DNA from 4 places in the Pantoea phyllosphaerae genome. Region 4 is predicted to be linked to each of the others. Evidence: predicted binding sites of a transcription regulator. Region 4 holds the regulator's gene; each other region holds the start of a gene.

Region 1 (4,441 bases), on a different contig from region 4:
CGATCAGCGCGTCCAGCGAGCTGGCGCCGATCGCCTCCAGCATCAAAGCCTGTTGTTCCGGCGAGGGACCGATATGGCGTTCAATAAAGGCGCCGTTGTGTTCGAGCTGGCTCAAAGTCTGGGTCATGTGCAGTCAATCCTGAATCGGGCTGGAGTAGAGAGAAAGCAAGGGATAAAAAGCGGCCAGCGAGGTCTGGCCGCCCTGTTGCTTATTCGTCGATGGAGGCTTTATAGGCGTCCGCGTCCAGCAGCGAATCGAGCTCGGATTCGTCGCTGGCTTTGATTCTGAACAGCCAACCGGCGGCGTAGGGCTCGCTGTTGACCAGCTCCGGCGCATCGCCCAGCGCCTCATTGACGGCGACGATTTCGCCGCTGACGGGCGCATAGATGTCGGACGCGGCCTTGACCGATTCCGCGACGGCGCATTCGTCGCCCGCTGAGTAGCTGTTGCCGACGTCCGGCAGATCGACAAAGACCATGTCGCCTAACAGCTCCTGCGCGTGCTCGGTAATGCCGACGGTAAAGGTGCCATCCGCTTCCTTACGCACCCACTCATGACTGTCACGGTATTTCAATTCATTTGGCACATTGCTCATCGCCCTTTCTCCTGAAAATAGATTACTGAACCGGCTTGCCGCCGCGTACAAAAACAGGTTTGGTTACGTTTACCGGCATTTCGCGCTGGCGGATTTCGACGATAGCGCTTTCGCCGATGCCTGCCGGCACGCGCGCCAGCGCAATGCTGTAGCCGAGCGTCGGCGAGAAGGAGCCGCTGGTGATCACGCCCTGCTGCGGCTGGCCCTGCGCGTCGGTAAAGCGTACCGGCTGGCCGCCGCGCAGCACCCCTTTCTCCGTCATGATCAGGCCAACCAGCTTGTCTGTGCCTTTTTCACGCTGCATCTCCAGCGCGTCGCGCCCAATAAAATCGCGATCGGCTGGCTCCCAGCAGATGGTCCAGCCCATATTGGCCGCCAGCGGCGAGACGCCTTCGTCCATCTCCTGGCCGTAGAGGTTCATGCCCGCTTCCAGACGCAGCGTGTCGCGTGCCCCCAGGCCAGCCGGTTTAACGCCTGCTGCCAGCAGACGCTGCCAGAAATCTGCCGCCGCGGCGGCAGGCAGCGCAATTTCATAGCCCGCTTCGCCGGTGTAGCCGGTAGTGGCGATAAACAGGTCGCCGGACTGCACGCCGAAAAAGGGTTTCATCCCGGCAACCGCTTCGCGCTGCGCCGGGTTGAACAGCGTCTGCGCCTTCTGCTGCGCCTGCGGCCCCTGTACGGCGATAAGCGCCAGGTCGTCGCGCTCGGTCAGCGCCACGCCATAAGCCTGAGCATGCTTGCCGATCCACGCCAGATCCTTCTCGCGCGTGGCCGAGTTGACCACCAGACGGAAAAAATCTTCGCTCATAAAGTAAACAATTAAATCGTCAATGACGCCACCGGAGGCGTTCAACATGCCGGTGTAGAGCGCTTTGCCAGGCTGCGTCAGGCGAGCAACGTCGTTCGCCAGCAGATATCGCAGGAAGTCGCGCGTCTGCGCGCCGTGCAGATCGACGATAGTCATATGCGACACGTCGAACATCCCGGCGTCCTGACGCACGGCATGGTGTTCGTCAATTTGCGAACCGTAGTGCAGCGGCATCATCCAGCCGTGGAAGTCGACCATGCGGGCGCCGCAGGCCTGATGCTGTTCAAACAAAGGGGTTTGCTGAGTCATAACCATCCTGTCGCGAAGCGGGTAAGTTTCGGGCGGGCGTCAGCCTGCTTATCGCCCGGCGCAAACGTTCTCTTTTCCCTGACGTTATCATTGAAAAGACGATTTAACCATAAGCTGTACAGGGTCGAATTGAAGCATGGCTTTTAAGCGCCGCGCAAAGACGACAGCATAATTAACTGCGTTTTTGTGATTTACCACGCAGAAAAGAGGTTCATCGCCGTTATACGCAGCAAGATAATCAGCAGTGGCGCGCAAAATGTTAAAAACGCGCCTGGCAGAGGAAGGCATGAGACAAATAAAACTAATGCGAAGAGAGGGGTGAAATTAGAATAAATCAAACGAGGCGCGCTAAAGGTGCAGCCCTGCTCGCTTTTGGTGCAGGCTGAGCAAAAGGCGTAAAAAAGCCAGCGCGAAGCTGGCTTCGAGAAGACGCCGCGCGGCTTAGCGCAGCCAGGCAGGCATATCGTGCAGCCCCATCGCCTGACGCAGCATCGTGGGTTTGACGCCGGGCAGCGTATCCGCCAGCTTCAGCCCCAAATCGCGCAGCAGCTTTTTCGCCGGATGAGTGCCGGCGAACAGCTCGCGGAAGCCCTGCATGCTCGCCAGCATCAGCGCCGCGCTGTGTTTGCGGCTGCGCTCGTAGCGACGCAGATAGAGATGCTGGCCGATATCCTTGCCCTGCTGGTGCAGGCGGCGGATTTCGCCAATCAGCTCTGCGGCGTCCATAAAGCCGAGATTCACGCCCTGCCCCGCCAGCGGATGAATGGTATGTGCGGCGTCGCCCACCAGCGCCAGACGATGCGCCGCGAAATTACGGGCGTAGCGCGCCATCAGCGGAAAAGATTTACGCTCGCTCGCCAGTTCACAGAGGCCGAGGCGCATATCGAACGCCACCGCCAGCTGCTGATTGAAGAGCGCCTGCGGCATGCTCTCCAGCCGACTCGCCTCCTGCGGCGAGAGCGACCAGACGATTGAGCTCAGGTGCGGATCCTGCATCGGCAGGAACGCCAGAATGCCGTCGCCGTGGAAGACCTGGCGCGCCACCGCGTCATGCGGCTGCTCGGTGCGGATATTCGCCACCAGCGCATGGTGATCGTAATCCCAGAAGGTCAACGGAATATCGGCTTTGTTGCGCAGCCAGGAGTTGGCCCCGTCCGCGGCGATCAGCAGGCGCGCGGTCAGCATGGTGCCATCCTGCAGGGTCACAAAAGCTTCGTTTTCGCCGAACGCCACCTGCTGCAGCTGCGAAGGCGCCATAAGGGTAACGTCGCTGCAGCGGCTGGCGCGCTGCCAGAGGGCGCTGTGTATCGCCGGATTTTCGACAATGTGTCCCAGATGGGTCACTCCCTGCTGCTCATCATCGAAGCTAATGGCGCCGAAACTGTCGCGATCCCACACCTCCATGCCGTGATAGGCGCTGGCGCGACGCGCCAGAATATCGGACCAGACGTCCAGCTTCTGCAGCAGCCGCTCGCTGGCGGCGTTGATCGCCGATACGCGAATCGACGGCGCAGCGCTGGCGTCAAACTGCGGCTCCGCCGTTTTTTCCAGCACGGCGACGCGCAGCCCGCTGCCCTGCAAACCGCAGGCGACCGCCAGTCCTACCATGCCGCCGCCGGCGATAACCACATCAAAACTTTGCATCGGTGCCCCTTAGTTAACGCTTAACCCAGCCCAGCGTGCGCTCGGCCAGTTGATTACGCAGCCACGGCAGATGATCCATCGCCATCAGCCCCAGATTTCGTCCCACCACCAGCGGCGCATAGCGATTGGCGAACAGCCGCACCAGCCCGTCAGTGATGCCTATCGTCGCCGCGCGATCGGGCTGACGGCGCTGCTGATAGCGATGCAGAACGGCGTAGCTGCCCACATCCTGCTGCTGACGATGCGCGGCCGCCAGCGTCTCCGCCAGCGACATCACGTCGCGCAGCCCAAGGTTGAAGCCCTGCCCGGCGATCGGATGCAGCGTCTGCGCCGCATTGCCGACCAGCGCCAGCCGGTGCGACGTCTGCTGCCCGGCGCTCTGCAGCGCCAGCGGATAACTCTCGCGCTGGCCCGCGTGGGTAAAACGCCCCAGGCGCCAGCCAAACGCGCGCTGCAGCTGCGTCAGAAATTCGTCGTCGCTCCAGCGCGCGATCTCTTCACGCGCCGAGAGAGGATGGCACCACACCAGCGACAGGCGGTTGTCCGACATCGGCAGCAGCGCCAGCGGGCCGTGCTCGGTAAAGCGCTCAAAGGCGCGTCCCTGATGCGGTAACTGCGTCGAGACATTGGCGATCACCGCCAGCTGCTGATAATCCTCGCGCTGCCACTGAATGCCGAACGAGGCGGCGAGCGGCGAGCGCGAGCCGTCTGCGGCTACCAGCAGCGCCCCTTCCAGCTGTTCACCGCTCTCCAGCGTCACCTGCACGCTCTCCTGGCGGCGCTGCGCCTCGGTAACGCGTGCCGGACAGCGTAACGTCACGCCCGGCGCACTTTTCAGGCGCTCGAACAGCCGCTGCCCCACGTCGAAAAGTTCGACGACGTAGCCAAGCGCGGGGATCTGATAGGCCCCGGCGTCCAGCGTGACGAAACCGGCGTGGCCGCGATCGGAGACGTGGATATCGGTAATCGGCGTGGCGACTTTCTCGATGCTGCGCCAGAGATCGATATCGATCAGCTGTTGACGCGTGCCGGCGGCCAGCGCGATGGCGCGGCCGTCATACCCGGGGTGGGCGCGACTGTCGGG
Region 2 (4,441 bases), on a different contig from region 4:
GCCCGCCGTACTGACGCCGTCGCGCCTGTGGCAGTGGGAATAGCGGGAGTGAGCCTGTGGCGGAAAAGAAAGGGCCGTCTGCGAAAAAGGCAGACGGCCCGGTTTCAGTAAAGCGAAATCAGTAGAGCAGACGGGCGCGAATGGTGCCCGGAATCCTCTTCATCAGCTGCAGCGCTTTGTCCGCCCGATCCTGCGGCGCATCAATGTCAATCACCACGTAGCCCATCATTGGCGAGGTTTGCAGGAACTGCGCAGCGATGTTGATGCCCTGCTCGGCAAAGATCTGGTTGATTGCCGTCAGCACGCCCGGACGGTTTTCATGAATGTGCAGCAGACGACTGGCGCTGGCGCCGTGCATCGGCAGCGACACTTCCGGAAAGTTGACCGCCGAGAGCGTTGAGCCGTTATCAGAATATTTAGCCAGCTTGCCCGCTACTTCGATACCGATATTCTCCTGCGCCTCCTGGGTCGAACCGCCGATGTGCGGCGTCAGGATCACGTTATCGAACTCGCACAGCGGCGAATTAAAGGGTTCGCTGTTGGTCGCGGGCTCAAGCGGGAAAACGTCGATCGCGGCGCCCGCCAGATGTTTGCTACTCAGCGCGTCGCACAGCGCCGGAATATCGACCACGGTGCCGCGCGAAGCGTTGATCAGCAACGCGCCCTTCTTCATCTGCGCCAGCTCCTGCGCGCCGATCATATCCTGCGTCGAGGGCGTTTCCGGCACGTGCAGGCTGACCACATCGCTCATATTCAGCAGGTCGGCCAGGTGGCGCACCTGCGTGGCATTACCAAGCGGCAGTTTGTTTTCAATGTCGTAGAAAAAGACGTGCATGCCCAGGCTTTCAGCCAGTACGCCAAGCTGCATGCCAATATGGCCATAGCCGACGATACCAAGCTTTTTGCCGCGCGCCTCAAACGAGCCGACGGCGTTTTTGTTCCAGATGCCGCGATGCGCCTTGGCGTTTGCTTCAGGGATGCCGCGCAGCATCAGCAGCATTTCGCCGATAACCAGTTCGGCGACCGAGCGGGTATTAGAGAACGGCGCGTTGAACACGGGAATGCCGCGCGTTGCCGCTGCGTTAAGATCGACCTGGTTGGTGCCGATGCAGAAACAGCCCACGGCGACCAGTTTTTCCGCCGCGGCAAAAATCTCTTCCGTCAGCTGGGTGCGGGAGCGGATGCCGATGAAGTGCGCATCCCGAATGGAGGCTTTCAGCGCTTCGTCATCCAGCGCGCCTTTATGGAATTCGATGTTGGTGTAACCCGCCGCGCGCAGATTTTCCAGCGCGCTCTGGTGAACGCCTTCCACCAGCAGGAACTTAATCTTGTCTTTTTCCAGTGATACCTTTGCCATTTCCCCGACCCTATTGTGATTTCAACAATGGCCGCCATAAGCGCGCCTTCTGTCAAAATATCAAAATTTACGCCTGCGGCAATACAACCGTTTGCCTTGCGGCCAGCATGGGGAAGCCTGAGCCCAGCACATTGCCGCACAAAATCGGGGGCTGAACCGCGAACAAAGAACGAACCTGCTGTGGATGTCGGTTATGTGACATAAGTCACCGAATTTAGGCGGCGAAAGAAAAGATGTTTTGCGCAGGGAAATAACCGGCGCGCTTATCGCGCCGGACAGATCATTTTTCGATGGTTTTTACGCCGTCCGGCGTGCCGATCAGCGCAATATCAGCGCCGCGCGTAGCAAACAGGCCAACGGTGACCACGCCGGGCAGCGCGTTGATGCTTTTTTCCAGCGCGACAGGATCGAGAATCGTCAGGTTATGCACGTCGAGAATAATATTGCCGTTGTCGGTGACGACATGCTGGCGATACTCCGGCAGGCCGCCGAGCTTAACCAGCTCGCGGGCGACGAAGGCGCGCGCCATTGGGATCACCTCGACCGGCAGCGGGAAGCGCCCCAGCACGTCCACCTCTTTCGAGGCGTCGGCGATACAGATGAACTTGCGCGCGACGGCCGCCACGATCTTCTCGCGCGTCAGGGCCGCGCCGCCGCCTTTAATCATCTGCATCTGCGGGTTGATCTCATCCGCGCCGTCGACATAGATCGCCAGATCGTCGATCTCATTGAGATCAAAGACCGGAATGCCAAGCGCTTTCAGCTTCAGCGTCGAGGCTTCCGAGCTGGAAACCGCGCCTTCAATCTGCTGTTTCATCGTGGCGAGCGCGTCGATAAAGTGCGCGGCGGTGGAGCCAGTGCCGACGCCGACGACAGTACCCGGCTGCACATATTTCAGTGCAGCCCAGCCTACGGCTTTTTTCAGTTCATCCTGGGTCATGATATGTTTAAAACCTGTGCGACAACGAAGTGCGCGTAGTATAAAGCAACGCCTGCCGAATGTGCGCGGCTGTTTCCGCTGACGTGATCGCTTTGGAAGCCACTCCGCAAAAAAAGCGACGCGCGGCGCAGGGAAAGCCCCTTCGACGCGCGCCAGATGCATTTTTTGTGGCATAGTATCGTCCACCCTGAAGGAGAGAGAACAACAATGAAACGCCCGGATTATCGAACGCTTCAGGCGCTGGATGCAGTGATTCGCGAACGCGGCTTTGAGCGCGCCGCACAAAAGTTATGCATTACGCAGTCGGCCGTATCGCAGCGTATCAAGCAGCTGGAGAACCTGTTCGGCCAGCCGCTGCTGGTGCGTACCGTGCCGCCGCGCCCTACAGAGCAGGGTCAGAAGCTGCTGGCGCTGCTGCATCAGGTCGAGCTGCTGGAAGAGGAGTGGCTAAGCGATGAGAACGGCGGCACCACGCCGCTGCTGCTGTCGCTGGCGGTTAACGCCGACAGTCTGGCGACCTGGCTGCTGCCTGCGCTGAAGGATGTGCTGGCGGACTCGCCGGTGCGCCTTAATTTGCAGGTCGAAGATGAAACCCGCACGCAGGAACGGCTGCGCCGCGGCGAAGTGGTGGGCGCGGTCAGTATTCAGCCGCAGCCGCTGCCGAGCTGCCTGGTCGATCAGCTTGGCGCGCTCGACTATCTGTTCGTCGCCTCGCCGGAGTTCGCCGCGCGCTACTTCCCCAACGGCGTCACCCGCTCGGCGCTGCTCAAAGCGCCAGCGGTCGCTTTCGACCATCTCGACGATATGCATCAGGCCTTTTTACAGCAGAATTTCGATCTGTCGCCGGGCAGCGTCCCCTGCCATATCGTGAACTCCTCGGAGGCGTTTGTGCAGCTGGCGCGCCAGGGTTCAACCTGCTGTATGATCCCGCATCTGCAGATTGAGCGCGAGCTGGCGGGCGGCGAGCTGCTCGATTTGACGCCGGGCCTCTGCCAGCGCCGCATGCTCTACTGGCACCGTTTTGCGCCGGAGAGCCGCCTGATGCGCCGCGTTACCGACGCGCTGATCGCCCACGGCCATCGCGTGCTGCGCCAGGATGATTTAGCGGCCTGAGTCCGTTCGCGCCTGAAGTAAGGGGCGCTTTGCCCTTCGCTTTATGCCGCCCGCATTTGACTCATTTGCTGTCTAAAAAACACAAAAAAAGGGGCGCTTAGCGCCCCTTTTTTCATTACTGCTGCGTACCCGCGGTATTGGGTTTGATATCGAACACCACATCCACCTGATCGTCAAAGTGAATGCTCTGCTGCTCGTAGGTCTGCTGCGCGGAGGTATCCGCAGCCGGCGCGGCGGCCTTATACATGCGCGCCATCGGCATCGGCTGATAGTTGGACACGTGGTAGCGAATGCTGTAAACCGGGCCAAGCTTCGCGTTAAAGCCTTCCGCCAGCGCGGCGGCCTGCTGCGTCGCGTTATCAATCGCCGCCTTGCGCGCCTGTGCCTTATAGCTGTCGGGATTGGTGACGCCCAGCTCGACCGAGCGGATCTCGTTCAGGCCGCTTTTCAGCGCGCCGTCCAGCAGCTCGTTCAGCTTATCCAGCTGACGCAGCGTCACCTGCACCTGGCGCACCGCGCGGTAGCCTTTCAGCACCGACTTGCCCTCTTTGGTATAGTCATATTCCGGCTGGGTGCTGAGGTTAGCGGCATCGATATCTTTCTTCTCGATACCATTTTTCTGCAGAAAATCAAAGTATTGCGCGACGCGATCGTCGGCCTGCTTTTTCGCGTCCGCGGCGTCTTTAGAGGAGACGTTAACCACGATAGAGAGCGTGGCGATATCGGGGCGCGCATCCACGGTCGCCTGGCCTGACGTCACGACATGCGGGCCGTTTGGCAGTTCGTCGGCTAATGCGCTTAACGGCAGCGCCAGAGCGCCTGTCATGGCGACCAGCGCCAGTGCTTTCAGTTTCACGAAAATCCTCCTTGGAATCTCTGTTTTGCTGCGGCATCAAAGGCCAGAGCCTGAACGGAATAGTATGCACTGCTAAGAGCGTGTTATACCGCAAAAGTTCGCGTTTTGCTTATCCTGTTCTGCCGCTTTAGGACAATTCAAATCAGAAATTCGCTACTCCCTGCAGCGCCAGCTG
Region 3 (4,441 bases), on a different contig from region 4:
AGAAAGGCAAAGCGCGACAGGCGCAGCAGGAGGCGATCGCCAGCGGACAGGTGGCGATGGTGGTCGGCACGCATGCGCTGTTTCAGGAGCAGGTGCAGTTCAACGGCCTGGCGCTGGTGATTATCGACGAGCAGCATCGTTTCGGCGTGCATCAGCGGCTGGCGCTGTGGGAGAAAGGCGAAGAGCAGGGCTTCCATCCGCATCAGCTGATTATGACCGCGACGCCGATTCCGCGCACCCTGGCGATGACCGCCTACGCCGATCTCGATACCTCGACCATTGACGAGCTGCCGCCGGGCCGTACGCCGGTCACCACCGTCGCTATCCCCGACAGCCGCCGCGATGACATCATCGCCCGCGTGCGGCACGCCTGCCAGGATGGCCGCCAGGCTTACTGGGTCTGCACGCTGATCGAAGAGTCCGATCTGCTGGAGGCACAGGCAGCGGAAGCGAGCTGGGAAGCCCTGAAAGTCGCGCTGCCCGACCTGAATATTGGTCTGGTACACGGCCGCATGAAGCCCGCAGAGAAGCAGGCGGTCATGGCAGCCTTCAAGGCCAATGAGATGCAGCTGCTGGTGGCGACCACGGTGATTGAAGTCGGGGTCGACGTGCCTAACGCCAGCCTGATGATTATCGAAAACCCGGAACGCCTGGGGCTGGCGCAGCTGCATCAGCTGCGCGGACGCGTCGGGCGCGGCGCAGTGGCGTCGCACTGCGTATTGCTCTACAAAGCGCCGCTGAGCAAAACCGCGCAGCGTCGTTTGCAGGTGCTGCGCGACAGCAACGACGGCTTCGTCATCGCCCAGCACGATCTGGAGATTCGCGGTCCGGGCGAGCTGCTGGGCACGCGCCAGACCGGCAACGCCGAGTTTAAGGTAGCGGATCTGCTGCGCGATCAGGCGATGGTGCCGGATGTACAGCGCGTGGCGCGCCATATCCACCAGCACTATCCTGAACAGGCGAAGGCGCTGATCGAGCGCTGGCTGCCGGAAACTGCACGCTATACCAACGTCTGATTCCCTCTCCTCTCTGATCTGACTGCGCTTGCGCCTGGACGCGCATAAGATAAAGGCTGGCAAACGATTGCTTTCAGCCATCAGCGGTTTAAAATCCCCCTCTTCACAGACCGGGAAGCCACTTTATGTCCGTTAATCAACCAGACGTCACACACCCTACATCGACGCCGCCGCGCCAGAGCGAACTGATTTACCGTCTTGAGGATCGTCCGCCGCTGCCGCAAACGCTGTTTGCCGCCGGTCAGCATCTGCTGGCGATGTTTGTGGCGGTCATCACGCCCGCGCTGCTGATTTGTCAGGCGCTGGGCCTGCCTGCGCAGGATACGCAGCACATTATCAGCATGTCGCTGTTCGCCTCCGGCGTCGCCTCGCTACTGCAGATTAAAACCTGGGGCCCGGTTGGCTCGGGCCTGCTGTCGATTCAGGGCACCAGCTTCAACTTTGTCACGCCCCTGATTATGGGCGGCATGGCGCTGAAAAACGGCGGCGCCGACGTGCCGACCATGATGGCGGCGCTGTTCGGCACGCTGATGGTGGCCTCCTGTACTGAAATGGTGCTGTCGCGCGTTCTGCACCTGGCGCGCCGCATTATCACTCCGCTGGTCTCCGGCATTGTAGTGATGATTATCGGCCTGTCGCTGATTCAGGTCGGCCTGACCTCTATTGGCGGCGGCTTCGCCGCGATGAACGATCACAGCTTCGGCGCGCCGAAAAACCTGCTGCTGGCGGGCGTGGTGCTGGCGGTGATCATCCTGCTCAACCGTCAGCGCAATCCTTATCTGCGCGTCGCGTCGCTGGTTATCGCCATGGCGATCGGCTATCTCGCCGCCTGGCTGATGGATATGCTGCCGCCAACCGCCGCGCCGACCAGCCAGCCGCTGGTCGCAGTGCCGACGCCCCTCTATTATGGGCTGGGCTTCGACTGGAACCTGCTGGTGCCGCTGATGCTGGTGTTTATGGTCACCTCACTGGAGACGATCGGCGATATTACCGCGACCTCGGATGTTTCAGAGCAGCCGGTGAGCGGTCCGCTCTATATGCAGCGTCTGAAAGGCGGTGTGCTGGCGAACGGGCTGAACTCATTTGTCTCCGCGCTGTTTAATACCTTTCCCAACTCCTGTTTTGGCCAGAACAACGGCGTTATCCAGCTGACCGGCGTCGCCAGCCGCTACGTCGGCTTTGTGGTCGCGCTAATGCTGATCGTGCTGGGTCTGTTTCCAGCGGTGAGCGGTTTTGTGCAGCATATTCCGGAACCGGTGCTGGGTGGCGCGACCATCGTCATGTTCGGCACCATCGCCGCCTCCGGCGTACGCATCGTGTCGCGCGAGCCGCTGAACCGCCGTGCGATTATGATTATCGCGCTGTCGCTTGCGGTCGGGCTGGGCGTATCACAGCAGCCGCTGATCCTGCAGTTCGCGCCAGACTGGCTGAAGACCCTGCTCTCTTCCGGCATCGCCGCAGGCGGCATCACCGCCATCGTGCTGAACCTGATCTTTCCGCAGGAAAAGTAACCTCTCCGGCGGGCGGCGGCCCGCCTCTGCTATTTATTCGTATTTACATCCAGGCTGTTGAGCTACAACGGTAATTCAGGCATAACAAGCACTGACCGGAAAGATGGCGGGATGGATACAATGAAATTTCTTGGAAAATTTTTTCTTACGGTACTATTGCTGCTGGTGCTGACCCTGGTGGTGATCTACGTTCTGCTGCAGACGCAGTGGGGCGCAGGCTGGTTCAGCCGCTACGTGAGCGATAAAACGGCCTGGCATCTCTCCATCAGTAAGATAGAGCACAACTTTTCCTCGCCTTCGCACATCATTCTCGACAACGTTACCTTTGGTCATGACGGCCAGCCAGCCGCCGTGGTGGCGAAGCGCGTCGATCTCGGATTCGCGCTGCTGCAGTTCAGCGATCCGCTGCACTTCGGCAGCATCGAGCTGCGCGACGGCGCGGTGAATCTGGCAAACCTGACGCCTGGCGACGCGCTGCCTTTCCAGGCAGGACGCCTGCAGCTGAATAATATGCGCATAGACAGTCCAGACTCGCCGCTTCCGCTTACGGCTCAGCGGGTAAACGGCGGCGTTATGCCATGGAAACCCACGACGAAGAGCATGCTGGGCAGCGACGCGCAGTTTCAGATGAGCGCTGGCGGCCTGACGCTGAACAAGGTGTCGGGCGCTAACGTCCTGATTCAGGGCAGCGTAGCGCAGGGTCGCATGCTCTTCAGCAACGTCGGCGCCGATCTGGCGCGCGGTTCGATGACCGGCAGCGCCGAGCGCGACGCGCAGGGCAACTGGCTGATCCACCAGCTTCGCCTCAACGATATTCGCCTGCAAACCGCCCAGAGCCTGACGGACTTCCTGCGGCCAATTCAGGCGCTGCCTTCCGTTACCATTAATCGTCTGGATATGACCGATGCGCGCCTGCAGGGTCCGGACTGGGCGGTTACCGATCTCGATCTGACGCTGAAAAACCTGACCTGGCAAGGCGATGACTGGCGCAGCGACGACGGTTCGATCGCGCTGAACGCCAGCAACTTTATCAACGGACGCTTTGAGCTTAACGATCCGATCCTCAATCTCGACCTGTCGCCGCAGGGTATCGCGTTGACCCAGTTTAGCTCGCGCTGGGCCAATGGCGTGATCCGCGCCGACGGCCGCTGGAGCCGCAGCGACAAGCGCCTGACGCTGAATAATCTGGCGGTCGCCGGACTGGAATATACGCTGCCGGAAACGTGGCGCGATCGCTGGCAGGCGGCGCTGCCGACCTGGCTCGATTCGCTGGAGGTGCGACGCTTCACCTCTAATCGCAACCTGATCATCGATATCAATCCGGCGTTTCCGTTTCAGATGACCTCGCTGGAGGGCAGCGGCGAAAATCTGCTGCTGGCGCGTCAGCATCAGTGGGGGATCTGGTCAGGCAAGCTGAGTCTTAACGCCGCCGAGGCGACATTTAACCGCGTCGACTTGCGCCATCCGTCGCTCACTCTTATCGCCGACGATCGGCAGATCCAGGTGACAGAGATGAGCGCTTTTAGCGGTAATGGACTGCTGGAAGGATCGGCCAGCGTCGGCCAGCAGCCAGATCGGCCGGTGGCGCTGACGCTGAAAGGCCAGGCGGTGCCCGCAGGGATACTACAAAACTGGGGCTGGCCTGCGCTGCCCGCGGGCGGCCCGAGCAATTTTCAGCTTCAGCTCAACGCCTCGCTCAAGGCGAACGCGCCGTTGAAATCCTCGGCGAGCGGCTCGCTCTCGCTGCGTACCGACACGCAGCAGGTTGAGCAGCAGATGCAGGCGGGCGAAGTCAGATAAAGAGTGCACCAGGGCCGCATATCAGCCCTGGTGATTTAGTTGATGCGCGCGCCGGACCCGCCCTCTTCCAGCGGCTCGTCGGGATCGGCGGGCAGCACGATATAGACCCCTTCA
Region 4 (4,441 bases):
AGCTCAGGCCGATATCCGCCGGCGTCAGGCCTGCATCGGCGAGAATAAAGGGCGAACCGGTCAGCCAGGCGAAAAAGCTGGCGGAGCAGGCGGCATAGATCAATACGTTGCCGCCATAGACGCCGGAGCGCAGCAGCGAGAAAAAGCCGGGCTGCTCGCTCGCCTCTTTGGCCGCCGGGCGGCTGGCGGGCAGGCGCAGCGTGACCAGCATCAGCGCCACGCCGGTCAGCGTCAGCACCAGAAAGATCGAACGCCAGTGAAAATGGCTAATCAGCCAGGCGCCGAGCAGCGGCGCCAGCGCGGGCGAAAGCGCCACCAGCGGCATAATGGTGGCGAACACCTTATTAGCGCGCGCGCGTGGGTAGCGATCTACCACCAGCGCCTGCCAGCTCACCGCCGCGGCGCAGACGCCGATGGCCTGAACAAAGCGCAGCGCCAGCATCAGCACCGCATTCTCCACCCACAGCATGCCGGCGCAGCCAAGCGCGAATAACCCCAGCCCCATCAGCAGAACCGGTTTGCGGCCGATGCGGTCGGAAAGCGGGCCCCAGAAAAGCTGGCCGATGGCGAAGCCCGCCAGGAAGAGGCTCATACTGGCGCTGATAATGCCGGGCGAGGTATTAAAGCTGATCTGCATCGCGCCGAAGGCGGGCAGATACATATCGGTCGCCAGAAAGCCCAGCATGCTGAGCAGAGCGAGGTAGGGCAGAAATCCTTTTGATGACAGCATGATTTTTACTCTCATATTTCGACAGGCAGGTTAAACGCGGCAGAGTGTAAAAGGGTGCGCCCGTTACTGTGAAACGTTAATATTTGCAGAGTGCTGTGAAAATTTTTGAAAGGAAAAAGCATGTGGTCCGAATATACGCTTGAGGTGGTAGACGCCGTGGCGCGCACCGGCAGTTTCAGCGCCGCCGCGCAGGAGCTGCATCGCGTGCCCTCTGCCGTCAGCTATACGGTGCGTCAGCTGGAAACCTGGCTGGCGGTGCCGCTGTTTGAGCGACAGCATCGCGACGTGGCGTTGACCGCCGCTGGCGAGCATTTTGTGCGTGAAGGGCGCGAGGTTATCAAAAAAATGCTCGCCACCCGCAGGCAGTGCCAGCAGCTGGCTAACGGCTGGCGCGGGCAGCTTAGCATCGCCGTCGATCGCATTGTGAAGCTGCCGCGCAGCCGCCAGCTGGTGACTGATTTCTATCGCCACTTTCCCGATATGGAACTGCACATCAGCTATGAGGTGTTTAACGGCGTCTGGGACGCGCTGGCCGACGGGCGCGTTGAGGTGGCGATCGGCGCCACTCAGGCGATCCCGGTCGGCGGGCGCTTCTCCTTTCGCGATATGGGGGCGCTGAACTGGCGCTGCGTCGTGGCGCGCCACCATCCGCTGACGCACCAGCCGCAGCTCGACGACGATGCGCTGCGCGCCTGGCCATCGCTGGTGCTGGAGGATACCTCGCGCGCGCTGCCGCGCCGCATGACCTGGACGCTGGACAACCAGCGGCGTCTGGTGGTGCCGGACTGGCAGGCGGGGCTGGCGTGCGTACTGGATGGCTTATGCGTGGCGATGATGCCGGGCCATCTGGCGCGGCCGCTGCTGGATAAGGGCGAGCTGGCAGAGCTGGCGCTGCCTGCGCCTTTTCCGGAAAGCCCCTGCTGCGTGAGCTGGTCGGAGGCGCACGCATCGCCGGCGCTCAGCTGGCTGCTCAGCTATCTCGGCGATGCGCAAACGCTCAACCAGGAGTGGTTAAGCGAGGATTAACGGCGATAGTCGCGGAACGGGCCGTCGCCGACTGAGCGGCGCTCAATCAGCGTAGGACGCACTTCGATGGTCTGCGACACTTCGCGTTTGCTGGTAATGCGATCGAGCAGCATCTCCAGCGCCTTCTCGCCCAGTTCGGCTTTCGGCTGATGCACGGTGGTCAGCGCCGGCGTGAAGTAGCGCGCGTTGCGCACATTGTCATAGCCGATCACCGAAATATCCTGCGGCACGCGCAGGCCCATCTCGTCGGCGGCGCAGATCGCGCCCATCGCCATAATATCGCCGCCGCAGAAGATCGCCGTCGGGCGCTGCTTCTGCTGCAGGATCTGCTGCATCGCCTGGTAGCCCGACTCCGGCTCGAAATCGCCCTGTACGATCCACTCGGGACGCACCGAGATGCCCGCTTCCTCCAGCGCTTGCAAAAAGCCCGCGTGGCGTCCGCCGCCGGTGTTGCGCTCCAGCTGGCCAGGAATCGCTCCGATATCGCGATGGCCGCGTTCAATCAGATAGCGTCCCGCCAGATAGCCGCCCTGAAAAGCGTTGTCGAGCACGGTGTCGGTAAAGTCGCCGCGCGATTCACCCCAGTCCATCACCACCATCGGAATATTGCGGTTCTCTTCCAGCATCTTCAGCAGATCGTCCGGATACTCGGAGCACATGACCAGCAGGCCGTCGACGCGCTTCTGCGCCATCATCGACAGATAGGCGCGCTGCTTCTGCAGATCGTTGTGGGCGTTGCCGAGAATTAAGGTATAGCCCCGCTCGAAGCAGTGATGCTCAACCGCTTCGATGATTTCCGCAAAATAGGGGGCTTCGCTGGAGGTAGCCAGCAGCCCCAGCGTTTTGGTGTGGTTAACCTTCAGGCTGCGCGCCACAGCGCTGGGCGAATAGTGTAATTCCTGAATCGCCTGCCAGACGGCGTTGCGCGTCTCTTCCGCAACGAAGCGCGTTTTATTGATCACGTGAGAAACGGTGGTGGTGGAGACACCCGCGCGCTTCGCGACATCTTTGATTGTTGCCATTAAAAAGAGACTCCAGAACTTATCAATAAGCTACTGATAAGCATAATGTTAAACGTTTGCGTCCGCTAAGAGAGTTTTCTGTTAATTCGCTACAGTTTTTGTCGGTGAAATACTCACTGGGCAGGACAAAACAGGGGCTGTTGCGTGCGAACGGCACGGGCGTTGCGTCAGTTGCGCAACAGAGCCGGGGATTCTAACAAGGCTTGCGGGATAAAACGAGATTTTTACCGGCAACTATGGGAAAATCACACAAGACCCTGACAATTGTAAGGATAAGGAGAGGTAATGAGCACCGATTTAAAACTGGCGTTGATGACCACCGGCGCGGCACTGCTGATGATTGTGGCCTTTAGTTTTACCGCCGTCATGCACTAACAGACAGCCATAAAAAAACCGGGATTATCCCGGTTTTTTTATGGCGCTTAGCGAATGGTTTTCGGCGTCATCACCCGGCGCGCGCCGATGTAGTGACGCTGCCAGTAATCATCCGAAAGCCCGCTAATCTGGATATCTTTACCAGTGCGCGGCGACTGAATGAATTTGCCGTTGCCGAGATAAACCCCGACGTGGTCAGCGGTGCCGCGGCCGTTGATGCGAAAGAAGACCAGATCGCCTTTCTCCAGCGACTCGCGCTTCACCGGCGCAGCGTCGCGCAGATGGTACATTTCGTTGGCGGTGCGCGGAATTCTGAATTTTACCAGGTCTTTATAGGCGTACCAGACGAGGCCGCTGCAGTCGAAACCGGTGTGCGGTGACGTACCGCCCCACTGATAAGGTTTGCCGAGCTGACCCATCAGCTTGGTCATCGCCGTTTCGCGTGCTTTCTGGTAGCGCAGGCGATGGGACTTGCTCATTTTGAGGGTGGAAGTGGCGTCGGCATCCAGCGGCGTGAGAGGAGTGGCTTTTGCGGTGGTCAGCGTGCGCTGGCGGCCATAGCGTTTGCGAGAGGATTTCAGGGTTTTTTTCGTGTCGGCGGCGGAAGCGGAAAGCTTAGCCGTTTCAATCTTCTTCTGCTTTTTCAGTTTGAGTTTTTGCGCAGTAGAAGAGCGCGCTTTTTTCGCGCTGGTTTTGACCGGTCGCCGTTTGCGGCGCTCATCTTCGCGCGCGCTTTTTTTCTCTGCCTTGTGCAGGCTGGCGTTAACCGGCGCTTGCGGCGAAGCCGAAGCGATGTTCATGAACAGCTGCGCGAAAGCTAATATAAAGAGCGTAATCAGTAATCGCATAGTCCGGTTACAGGGTTAGCGGTTACGACAACAGGCCGTAACGAGGTTAGAAAAATCTGATCGGAGATCAGCGCCGGGGCCATTCTAAGCCAGGTTTTTTTCAAAAGTTAAGCCATTTTTCTATTAAACTGTTACAGGGTTGCAGTTGGGTTTAAAATAAGCAATTTCAGCGGCTTATAGCAGCAAAGTTATTACCAGATATGAACAGCTTAAGTTTTGATTATCGTCAGAAAAAATCAGATCTTTACTAAAGAACTTAACAAACATGGCGGTTTCACCCGACAAGCGAGAAATTGTCGTTTTCAGGGACGGGGCGAAGTCGCTACAATAAACAAACACGAAGTAGGGAATTAAGGAAGGCAATTATGAGTACTGTAGAAAAAATTCAGCGCCAGATCGCAGAAAACCCGGTCCTGCTGTATATGAAAGGCTCGCCGAAA

The links. Region 4 encodes PurR, which represses purine synthesis genes. Its sites were predicted from a motif close to CANGCAAACGTTTGCNTG; they were not measured.
Region 1: the regulator PurR is predicted to act here: its motif matches at 1,771-1,788, upstream of gcvT (glycine cleavage system aminomethyltransferase GcvT).
Region 2: the regulator PurR is predicted to act here: its motif matches at 1,438-1,455, upstream of serA (phosphoglycerate dehydrogenase).
Region 3: the regulator PurR is predicted to act here: its motif matches at 1,073-1,090, upstream of ACR6A7_RS17840 (nucleobase:cation symporter-2 family protein).

The regions. Positions count from the first base shown of each region.
Region 1 covers NZ_JBPFDE010000011.1:69,801-74,241, reverse strand. The annotation lists gene gcvP (aminomethyl-transferring glycine dehydrogenase) at 1-127, opposite strand, end outside; gene gcvH (glycine cleavage system protein GcvH) at 210-596, opposite strand; gene gcvT (glycine cleavage system aminomethyltransferase GcvT) at 619-1,713, opposite strand; gene ubiI (FAD-dependent 2-octaprenylphenol hydroxylase) at 2,155-3,357, opposite strand; gene ubiH (2-octaprenyl-6-methoxyphenyl hydroxylase) at 3,371-4,441, opposite strand, start outside.
Region 2 covers NZ_JBPFDE010000011.1:61,954-66,394, reverse strand. The annotation lists gene ACR6A7_RS15170 (5-formyltetrahydrofolate cyclo-ligase) at 1-43, shown strand, start outside; gene serA (phosphoglycerate dehydrogenase) at 119-1,357, opposite strand; gene rpiA (ribose-5-phosphate isomerase RpiA) at 1,638-2,297, opposite strand; gene ACR6A7_RS15155 (LysR family transcriptional regulator ArgP) at 2,505-3,410, shown strand; gene ACR6A7_RS15150 (oxidative stress defense protein) at 3,526-4,266, opposite strand; gene argO (arginine exporter ArgO) at 4,409-4,441, opposite strand, start outside.
Region 3 covers NZ_JBPFDE010000015.1:81,129-85,569, forward strand. The annotation lists gene recG (ATP-dependent DNA helicase RecG) at 1-1,016, shown strand, start outside; gene ACR6A7_RS17840 (nucleobase:cation symporter-2 family protein) at 1,142-2,527, shown strand; gene ACR6A7_RS17845 (AsmA family protein) at 2,648-4,327, shown strand; gene fabY (fatty acid biosynthesis protein FabY) at 4,363-4,441, opposite strand, start outside.
Region 4 covers NZ_JBPFDE010000023.1:4,624-9,064, forward strand. The annotation lists gene punC (purine nucleoside transporter PunC) at 1-730, opposite strand, end outside; gene punR (DNA-binding transcriptional activator PunR) at 851-1,756, shown strand; gene purR (HTH-type transcriptional repressor PurR) at 1,753-2,778, opposite strand; gene cydH (cytochrome bd-I oxidase subunit CydH) at 3,064-3,153, shown strand; gene ACR6A7_RS20225 (C40 family peptidase) at 3,201-4,001, opposite strand; gene ACR6A7_RS20230 (Grx4 family monothiol glutaredoxin) at 4,364-4,441, shown strand, end outside.